DNA from 3 places in the Pseudarthrobacter arbutini genome. Region 1 is predicted to be linked to each of the others. Evidence: riboswitches for the same ligand, from Rfam matches in the RefSeq annotation. Region 1 holds a riboswitch; each other region holds the start of a gene.

The links. A riboswitch is a leader RNA that binds a small molecule or an ion and turns the genes downstream of it on or off. The one in region 1 is predicted to bind thiamine pyrophosphate.
Region 2: it holds a riboswitch for thiamine pyrophosphate, as region 1 does, so the genes downstream of both, thiO (glycine oxidase ThiO) here and thiD (bifunctional hydroxymethylpyrimidine kinase/phosphomethylpyrimidine kinase) in region 1, are expected to answer to the same signal.
Region 3: it holds a riboswitch for thiamine pyrophosphate, as region 1 does, so the genes downstream of both, ACX80V_RS12690 (ECF transporter S component) here and thiD (bifunctional hydroxymethylpyrimidine kinase/phosphomethylpyrimidine kinase) in region 1, are expected to answer to the same signal.

The regions. Positions count from the first base shown of each region.
Region 1 is NZ_JBTNDQ010000019.1:29,895-33,161, forward strand. It holds gene thiD (bifunctional hydroxymethylpyrimidine kinase/phosphomethylpyrimidine kinase) at 212-1,810, opposite strand; TPP riboswitch at 1,793-1,890, opposite strand; gene ACX80V_RS18995 (Rne/Rng family ribonuclease) at 1,992-3,267, opposite strand, start outside.
Region 2 is NZ_JBTNDQ010000001.1:347,180-350,446, forward strand. It holds gene thiO (glycine oxidase ThiO) at 1-1,116, opposite strand, end outside; TPP riboswitch at 1,107-1,227, opposite strand; gene thiE (thiamine phosphate synthase) at 1,255-2,031, shown strand; gene ACX80V_RS01610 (RNB domain-containing ribonuclease) at 2,096-3,267, shown strand, end outside.
Region 3 is NZ_JBTNDQ010000010.1:62,855-66,121, reverse strand. It holds gene ACX80V_RS12695 (ABC transporter ATP-binding protein) at 1-1,083, opposite strand, end outside; gene ACX80V_RS12690 (ECF transporter S component) at 1,083-1,733, opposite strand; TPP riboswitch at 1,799-1,940, opposite strand; gene ACX80V_RS12685 (heme-degrading domain-containing protein) at 1,997-2,539, shown strand; gene ACX80V_RS12680 (DUF4235 domain-containing protein) at 2,581-2,844, shown strand; gene mnhG (monovalent cation/H(+) antiporter subunit G) at 2,891-3,267, opposite strand, start outside.

The DNA.
Region 1 (3,267 bases):
TTGGCTGGGTTCTCGCTGTGCCTCAACGCCGTGGGGTCGTAACCCAAGTGTTGGCGTAAGCACCGAAGATCTAGAATACGCTAATTTTGCCTTCGGCCGCAAATGAGGCTGGTTACGGCAGGTTGTCTGTGATAGGACCCACAAGCAGGTACTGCACTGACAATCCAAAACCGTGCCTGACTATCGTACAGGCCGCACGGGCCGCAGCCTGTCAGGAATGAATTCGCGGCGCGTCGAAGAATTCCACCTCAAACCGGCACGACTGCCTGAAAGCCACCAGCATCGCCGCCCGTTCATCCGCGGAAGCACTCCGGCCGGCGTCGTCAGCCAAGGCGATGGCGTCACGCGTGGCCTGGGCGAAATCCTCGTCAGCATAGGCCCGCAGCCAGTCGGCATAAGGATGTGCTGCCGGTGCACCCGCAGCCAGGAACTCCTCGTGGAGGGTCTGTCCCACTTCGGCATACAACCAGAAGCACGGCAGCACCGCCGCAACGAGCACCGCGTAGCTGCCGGAGGCCGAGGCCGCCAGCAGGTGGTCCACGTAGGACTTGGTGACAGGTCCCAGGACAGAGTCCACTGTCCTGGTGCTTAGCCACGTGCGGTGCAGTTCGGACTCGACCTCAAGGCATTGCTGGGCCGACTTTGCCCAGAACAGCTGGGCGGCTTCCGTGGGCGCCAGCGCGCTGGCCCGGGCGAGGACCCGCGAATAGCCGTTGAGGTAGATGGCGTCCTGGGCGAGGTAATAGGCGAACTGTTCCTCAGCCAACGTGCCGGCCGTCAGGTCGCGGATGAAATCCAGCCCGTAGATGGCTGCAAGATCCGGCTCCGACGCCCGGCGCAGCGTCTCTGCGAACTCGCCGACTGCCGGAATCTGTTGCATGTGGTGGAAGTGGTTGATGGGGCCATTGCCCTCGCCCACCTCAAGTTGGTCAGAGGCCTGCAGCGCGCCCACCAGCCAGGGCTTCACCTGCCGTAGTGCGGCTTCCCAGTCCCCCAGCCGGGCCTGAGCCGTGGCCATGGCCGACGACAGCGAGCAGCCGGTGCCGTGGCTGTTGCGCGTGGGGATCCTGTCCCCGCTCACTTCCACCACCTCCTGGGCGAGCAGCCCGGCAGCGTTGACCAGGGCATCCGGGCACGCACCGCCGTCGAGATGGCCGCCCTTGACCAGGACGGTGGCACCGGTCGCGGCGGACAACCGCTGCCCCTGCCCGAGCGCGTCGTGCCATTCCCTCGCCTGCGGCTCCCCCACCAGGATGGCCAGTTCGGCCAGGTTGGGGGTGATCAGGTCCACGAGCGGGAGCAGCTCCCGCAGGGCCGCCTCGGAAGACTCCTGCAGCAGCCGGTCGCCGCTCGTGGCCACCATGACCGGATCAAGAACGACGACGGCGGGACGCACCTTTTCCAGCCAGTCGCGGACCACGCCTATCACCGCAGCGTCGCCCAGCATGCCGATCTTGACCGCGTCGATGGTGATGTCATCGCTGATGGCATCGAGCTGCTGGCCCAGGAAGGACGCAGGCGGGACGTGAACCGCCTGGACCCCCTGGGTGTTTTGGACCGTCAGCGCGGTGATGGCCGCCATGCCGTAGCCGCCAAGGGCTGCAATGCTTTTGAGGTCGGCCTGGACGCCCGCGCCCCCTGAAGGGTCCGATCCGGCAATGGACAGCACCCGCGGAACGTCACGCAGCACCCGGACCGCAGAAGAGCGGGCTGGTGCGGGCCGGACCTCAGCCCGGGTTGCTGGGGTTTCCGGCAGAGCCGCCGCGGGTGTTGCAGGAGGAAGGACAGAAGTTGAAGCCAAAGGAGACATCCCTTCGCCGGTGCTAACCGGACAGGTTCAACGGGTGTGGATCTCAGCCGGCTCTCTGCGCGGCACCCCGTGTCAGTCACCAGCCTAGCGTTCCTCGCGACTTAACGCCGGACGCCCGGACGCAGCCTGTGATTCACAGGCACGTCCGGGCGCCGTTGTATTGGCTTGCCCTACTGCTTGGTCAGAGCTCCGAGGCCGGAACTCCTACGCCCAGGATGATGGGCGCGTTGGCGGCAACCGGTTTGTCGGCCACAGGAGCCTTGACGGGCTCCGGCGCCTTGGCGGCGTGGGTGTGTCCGGCGGCAGCCGCCGGAGCGGCTTCGTGATGCTCTACGGACGTGGCGTTGGCTGCGCCCTGGGCGCGGCTGGCACTCCGGTTCCGCCGGGGACGGCGGGCGCGGGGCTCCTCGGTGTGGTCGGAGTAATCCTTCTCCGCCGCGGCTGGCTGCTGCTGGCGGGCAGGTTCAGCCGGCTGGGTTTCAGTTGCCTGGAATGCCGACGGCTTGCTTTCCGCTACAGGTGCCGGCTCGCCAAGGTGCGCGAAGGCCTCCGCGAGGCGATCAAGTGTCAGGGCAGGTGAGTGCGGCTGGTCATCGTGGTGCGCCACGAACGGAAGCACAACCTGCTCGCCGCCGAATGTCAGCACTGCGGCCGGACGGCCGTTGGAGTCCGTTTCGGACCGCTCAGCCGGAGCCGGCACCGCAGCCGCAGGCTGCCGGCCCGCGGCGGCTGATGCGTGAGCCACTTCGTCGTCGTGCAGGTGCGCAGCGTGGGCTGCGGCCGCAATGTTCGCAAGCGCTGCCCGCGTGGCCTCCGCCTTGGCATGTCGCTCGGCATCACTGGCTTCCGGGTGGACCGTGTGGATCTGCACCGGAGCTGCCGGTGCCGTTTCCAGCGGCTGGCCGCCCCGTCCGCGGCGGCGCTTCCGGTCAGTGCGGCCACCCGGCTGGCTGTCCGGGCGCTGGCTGTCAGTCCGCACGCTATCGGTGCGCTGGGTTTCCGGGCGGCTGTCCACACGCTGCACGTGGTGCTCCGCGGCTACAGTGTTGGCGCGGCGGTGTTCCACGGGGTCGTCGTGGGTGACAATTCCGCGGCCTGCACAGGTTTCACACTGCTCGCCGAAGACTTCCAGGAGCCCGGTGCCCATGCGCTTGCGCGTCATCTGTACGAGGCCCAGCGAGGTCACTTCGGCCACCTGGTGCTTGGTCCGGTCGCGGCCCAGGCATTCCACCATGCGGCGGAGGACAAGGTCGCGGTTGGATTCGAGGACCATGTCGATGAAGTCGATGACGATGATGCCGCCGATGTCGCGGAGCCGGAGCTGCCGGACCACTTCTTCAGCTGCCTCGAGGTTGTTCTTGGTGACGGTTTCCTCGAGGTTGCCGCCACTGCCGGTGAACTTGCCGGTGTTGACGTCCACCACGGTCATGGCTTCGGTACGGTCGATGACCAGCGAG
Region 2 (3,267 bases), on a different contig from region 1:
TGTGTTCCCCGTCCTTGGTGCGGAAGACGGTACGCGGCCGAGGAGAGGGGCGTTGTCCGGGGTCGCAGGCCTTGCCCGCGCTGTGCATTCCAGGAGTTCAAGCTCCGAGACGGCCGGCACCAGGACCTGGGCGTCCCGCAGCAACTGGTAGACGCCGCCCGCCGAGACAGCAGCGTCGCCCGTCCCGGCGAGCGCGTCTTCTCGCTGCGTAGCGCCGATCACCACCGTGCCGTCCTGCCGGGGAACGATGTAGACCGGCACACCATGGACCATTCCGCGGACAGTGGAGGTGAGGAGCGGGCGCAGGTGCTGCGGAACAGCCAGCCGCAGGATGTCACCGTAGACGGGCCGCAGGGGCAGGTGCAGTCCAACCGGCAGGCCATCCAGCGACGCCGCCTGCAATCCGTTGGCCACGACGGTCTCCCGGGCCTGGACAGTTCCGCCGTGGGCGAGCTTCACGCCGATGACGCGGCCGTCCTCCCAGAGCAGGGCAGCGGCACGTTGGTCAACGGCGAATCCCGCGCGGGCACCTGCCACGGCGGTTCCTGCGCCCGGTTCGTGGATGGCCAGGACTTCCTGGAGGCACGCCACGAGTTTCCGTGGATCCACCTGGTGGTCGGCGGAGATGTCCAGGGCGCAGGATATGGCCGGGCTGAGCAGGGATTCCCTGGTCCTGGCCTCACGGACAGTCAGGGGTTCCACCACCAGGCCGCTGGCCTGCTGCACGGCCCGGAGGTCCATCAGTGCCCGGCGGTCCGCAGCGTCCGCGCCGATCGCGAGGGTCGGCGTCGTCAGATATCCGGTATCGCCAGCCCCGGCCAGGGCGAGGTCGGCCGCAAAGGCAGGCCACAGGCCGGAGGATGCCAGCATCAGCTCAAGGAGGTCTTCCTCCTGGTAATGCAGTTCGCTCACAGGGGCCAGCATGCCGGCGGCTGCCCAGCTGGCGCCGTTGCCGGGCGCGTCATCGATCAGTACGACGGAACGGCCGGACCGCCGGACTTCCCAGGCTATGGCGTGGCCGATGACTCCGCCGCCGATGACGGCCACGTCGGCGTGCAGGGCGGTGGCCGGGCTGGCTGGTGCAGGCTCAGGTGGGCTGCTTATTGCGGGGGGCATATGTTCCTTCCCTACGCCGGTACTAGCCGGATCAGGTCAAGCGGTCGGCTCTGACGCCCTCTCAGCCCGGCCGCTTTGTGACGGCTGCAACGGGCTCCCGCAGTACCCGCCCAGTTTAGGGGACTTAGGCTGGTTTCCATGAACGCGCAATCCTTCGCCGCTGCAGGCACGCCCTCCGCCCCCTCCCCCGCTCCCGAATCCTTGGCCGGAACAGACCCCGCCGTCGGCATTAACACCGGCCTCCCGCACAGCGCCAGGCTGTACCTGTGCACTGACGCGCGACGGGACCGCGGGGACTTTGGCGAGTTTGTGGACGCGGCGTTTGCCGGCGGCGTGGACATCATCCAGCTCCGGGACAAGGCAATCGAGGCGGCGGAGGAGCTGGAGCTGCTGGCCGTGCTTCGGGCCGCGGCCGAACGCCACGGAAAGCTGTGGGCAGTCAATGACCGTGCCGATATCGCGCTGCTGTCCGGCGCCCCCGTTTTCCACATCGGGCAGAAAGATCTGCCTGTCGCTTCCGCCCGCACGCTGCTCGGGGCACCAGCCGCGATCGGCCTTTCCACGCACACCGCCGAGCAGATCGAAGGCGCCATCCGGCTGTCCGGTGGGCTGACTGACCAAGGCGGCCTGGACTACTTCTGCGTAGGACCGGTCTGGGCCACTCCGACGAAACCGGGCCGGGCCGCCGTCGGCCTTGACCTGGTGCGGTACGCGGCCGAAGCCGTCCGCGCTGCCGGTGGCACCCAGGCCACGCTGCCCTGGTTTGCCATCGGAGGCATCGATCTCGGCAACGTGGAGCAGGTGGTGGAGGCCGGCGCCGGCAGGATTGTTGTGGTGCGTGCCATCACCGAAGCCGCGGACCCCGCAGCGGCGGCCGCGGCACTCCTGGCGGCCCTGGACGCCGGCGCATCCTGACAATCCCCCGCGTGGCGGGCGGCGGGCGTGCACGATCCGTGGAAATCGAGCTAACCTGATTTTCGTGTCACATCATAGGTTGGCCCCCAATGTCCACGAGCAGACGAACGACCTCGCGGCGGCGCTGAGCGCCCTGCGGACCGAGCTGGAACTGCCGGGGCCCTACCCGGCGGAGGCGGTCCGGGACGCGGAAGCGGCGGTGGCCGCACACGAGTTGCCGGGTGCCGACCTGACGGAAGTGGCCTTCCTCACTATCGATCCGGCGTCGTCCACCGATCTGGACCAGGCGCTGTTCATCGAGCGTGCGGGCACTGGCTACAGGGTGCTTTACGCCATCGCTGACGTGCCGTCCTTTGTCCGCCCCGGCGGCGGACTCGACGCAGAGACCCGGCGCCGCGGCCAGACGTTCTACGCCCCTGACGGCCGTATCCCGCTGCACCCGGAAGTCATCAGCGAAGGGGCAGGCAGCCTTCTGGCCGGCCAGCTGTGTTCCGCCTACGTCTGGGAGTTCGGGCTGGACGACGCCGCGCAGGTCTCCACTGTGAGCGTCCAGAGGGCCACCATCCGCAGCCGGGCCAAGCTGAGCTACAAGGGAGCCCAGGCCGAACTCGACGCCGGGACGGCCGGCCCTGTCCTGCAGCTCCTGAAGGAAGTGGGCCTCAAGCGCGTTGAACTGGAGCGGCAGCGTGGCGGCGCCAGCCTGAACATGCCCGAGCAGGAAATCGTGCAGCTGCCCGACGGCGGCTACCGGATTGCCGCGGCGCCGCAGCTTCCGGTGGAGGACTGGAACGCCCAGATCTCCCTGATGACGGGGATGGCGGCGGCAAACCTGATGCTGGCGGGAGAAGTGGGCATCCTGCGAACCATGCCCGCCCCGGACGAGCGCTCCCTGCGTCACTTCCGCCTCCAGACTGAGGCATTGGGCAAGCCGTGGGACGGCAAGATCAGCTACGGCGAATACCTCCGCAGCCTTGACCCGACCGAACCCCGGCAACTGGCCATCCTGCACTCCGCCGGCATGCTGTTCCGCGGTGCCAGCTACACGGCGTTCGACGGCACAGTCCCGAAAGACGCCATCCAGTCCGCCATCGGCGCTGCCTATGCCCACACCACGGCACCGCTCCGGCGTCTGATCGACCGTTTTGTCCTGGTGATCTGCGAAGCCCTGAGCAACGGCAAGCCGGTACCGGACTGGGCGCGGGAAGCCCTGCCGTCCCTGCCGGAGATCATGGCCGG
Region 3 (3,267 bases), on a different contig from region 1:
CGCAAACGTTGACTTTCCGGCGCCGTTGGGCCCCGTGACGGTGAGTGCCTGGCCGGAACGGACCTGGGCCGTGATGCCCTGCTGCACCGGTACGGGCGGGATGGTCCGGAAGCCGCGGCGCCGCGGACGCTCGCGGGAGACGGCCAGTTCCCCGGCGGCCAGCAGCAGGTCACCGGAGCCTACGGACACGCGGCGGCGGGTTGCCGGAACATACCCCGGCACCCAGACGCCCGCGCCGATCAGCATGTCCCGTGCCTCCGCTAGCACCTGGTCCGGCGGCCCGTCCAGCAGGACTGCGGACGTGGCGGCGGAACTTCCAGCGGAGCCCGCAGCCGAGCCCGGCTGCAGCACCACAATCCGGTCCACCAGGTCCTTCCAGACGGACACACGGTGCTCCACCACAACGAGCGTGGCGCCGGTTTTGTCCAGGCAGCGGCCCACTGCGTCCCGGACTTCCAGCACACCGGCGGGATCCAGGTTCGCGGTGGGCTCATCCAGCAGGATCAGCCCGGGCCGCATCGCGAGGATCCCGGCCAGCGCCAGGCGCTGCTTCTGCCCGCCGGACAGGTCCGACGTCGGGTGGTCCAGCGGGAGCCCGGCGGCACCTGGCCCGCCGTCGGCGTCCAAACCATCGCCGCCGGGCCGGACGTCGGCACTTCGCAGCCCGACGTCGTCGAGCGCTTCATGGACGCGCCGCCAGATCTCGTCCCGCGGAACGGCGAGGTTCTCGGCGCCGAAGGCGACGTCGTCGCCCAGACGCGAAAGAACAACCTGCGTTTCCGGATCCTGCTGCATCAGGCCCGAGCGGCCGCGCTGCCCGCGGGGCACCACACCGTCGATCAGCAGCGAACCGGTTTCGTCGGCGTCGTCCCCTTCATCCCCCAGCACCCCTGCGAGCGCGTGCAGCAGCGTTGACTTGCCCGCGCCCGACGGTCCCAGCAGCAGCACCCGCTCGCCGGGCGCGATGTCGAGGTCGAGCCCGTGGACGGCGGGGGCGGATCGCCCGGCGTGCCGCCAGCCCCAGCCGCGGGCGGACACCGCGGCGGGGCGCACTCCGGAAGCACTGGCGTCGGAAGCGGTCATCAGTTGAAGACGGGCTCCGACGCTGCCTTCCGGGACGCGAACGAGCTCAGCACACCGGTCCTGGCCAGGCCGCGGGTGGCGATCCAGGACAAGGCACCTGCAATCACTGCGCCGGAGATGGTGCAGAACACGATGTACGCGAGCTTGTCGCCGGGCTCGTAGGCGATGTTCCAGCCCCACGGCAGGAACGAGTCATTGAGGCCGCAGAACAGGCCCGCCCCGGCACCGGCCAGCAGCGCGGCGATGAGGTTGTACTTCTGGTGCAGGAAGGACTTGAACCGGAAGTTGCCGTACACCAACAGGAAGAACACCAGCTCGGCGCCCAGGCCCTGCAGGAGGCCGGAGATCAGCACCGTGGCGCCGTACTGCGAGCCCATGATGAGCTCGCCGGTGGCGGCCACCGCTTCGCAGAAGAGCGCCGCGCCGGGTTTGCGGATGATGAGCATGCCCAGCACTGCCGGGATCATCCAGCCGCCGGCGATCAGGCCGGTCAGCGGGGGGTAAACGGCGTTCATGGGGGCGGAGACGATGCCGGCGCCCTGGGACCAGGCCCAGAAGATCACGCCGCCGGTGATGGCGATGAGTGCCGCCACTACGATGTCCACAACGCGCCAGGTATTGCCGGTCTTTTTGATTGCTGCAGTTGTCATTTTGGTCCTCCTGAGGAACAGGAGGGGAAAGTGCCCCGGCGTGCGGCGCTGCCGCCGTTTCCGGACACTTCGAGAACTCGACTCCCTTGCGCCGGTACTAACCGGATCAGGTTCGAGGGTCTGCGGCTGTCCGCACTCTCAGCGCCCACCTGCGGTTCCCTGGCAATGCCAGTGATGTCCGACGGCGGCGCTCCCCTGTCGTAATAAATCTGCCCTGATGGGCGTGCTCCAGTTTACACCGCGGGCGGGGTAGATTGTGGGCCATGACTGCCAACAACCCGACTGTGACTGCGTTCAATCCTGATTCGACGGTGCCCCAGCCGGCGGGGCTGCTGGAGGCCCTGATTGCCCGGGTCGAAGCCGAGATCAACGAGCTGCAGTTTCCGCATTTCAGCAAGGACGACTCCCTCAACCTCGGGCTGCTCCTGGTGGAGCTGGGCAAGAGCCGGAAGCTGCCCATCGCGATCGACATCACCAAGGGTGACCAGGTCCTGTTCCACGTGGCCCTGGACGGCGCCACCCCGGACAACGAGCACTGGGTCCGGGCCAAGCAGCGCACCGCCGCCAGGTATGAGATCCCGTCGTTGCTGGTGGGCCTCCGCGGCAGGCTGCACGGCGGCCGGATCGAGGACCACGGCTGGTTCGACGAGTCCACCTACGCCCCGCACGGCGGCTGCTTCCCGGTCTACGTCGCCGGTGTGGGTGCAGTGGCCACGGTGACGGTCTCGGGCCTGCCCCAGCAGCAGGACCACGATCTGGTGGTGGAAGCCCTGCGGGAGATTCTGGAGTCCATGCAGCCGGGTTAGGCTAAAGGAAGTCCCGGATCCGCTCACAAGGAGTTCAACGAATGAACCTGTTCATCAAGCTGCTCGGCACTGCAATCAGCCTCGGCGCCGGATTCGTCGGCACGAAGGTGGTCAATACCGTGTGGGAAAAGTCCACCGGCCGGAAGCCCCCCACCGGCAAGGACGAAGACACTCCCACCACCCTGCGCTCGGCCCTGACGTTCGCGCTCATTTCGGCCTCGGTCAGCACCATCATCCAGGTGCTCGCCAACCGCGGCACGCAACGGGCCATCACCCGTTTCGCCAAGTCCCAGGACATCGTCTAACCCTGGCAAGCAGTCCGGCGGTGATTGGGGCGGCGGTGGCTGACGCTCAGTCCCGCCGGCCGCCGTCGGACGCTTCATCCCTGGACGACTCATCTCTGGCCGATTGGGCCGCCTTCTGAACCACGGCTTCGAGTTCATCCGAGCTGAGCAGCTCACGGTGAAGGTGTTTGGTCCGGTAACCGGCGCGGCCCACCATGTGGGCGGAAACCGGCACCGTCAGCAGCTGGAAGATCCAGGCCACCAGCAGCACCGGCCACACCCACCAGGTGCGCAGCTGCAGGCCGATGGCCGCCAGGAGCAGGAACAGCCCCAGCACCTGGGGCTTGGTGGCAGCGTGCATGCGGCTCAGCAGGTCCGGGAAGCGGAGCAGGCCCACGGCGGCGGCGAGCGACATAAGGGCACCCACCACCAGGAACACCGCCG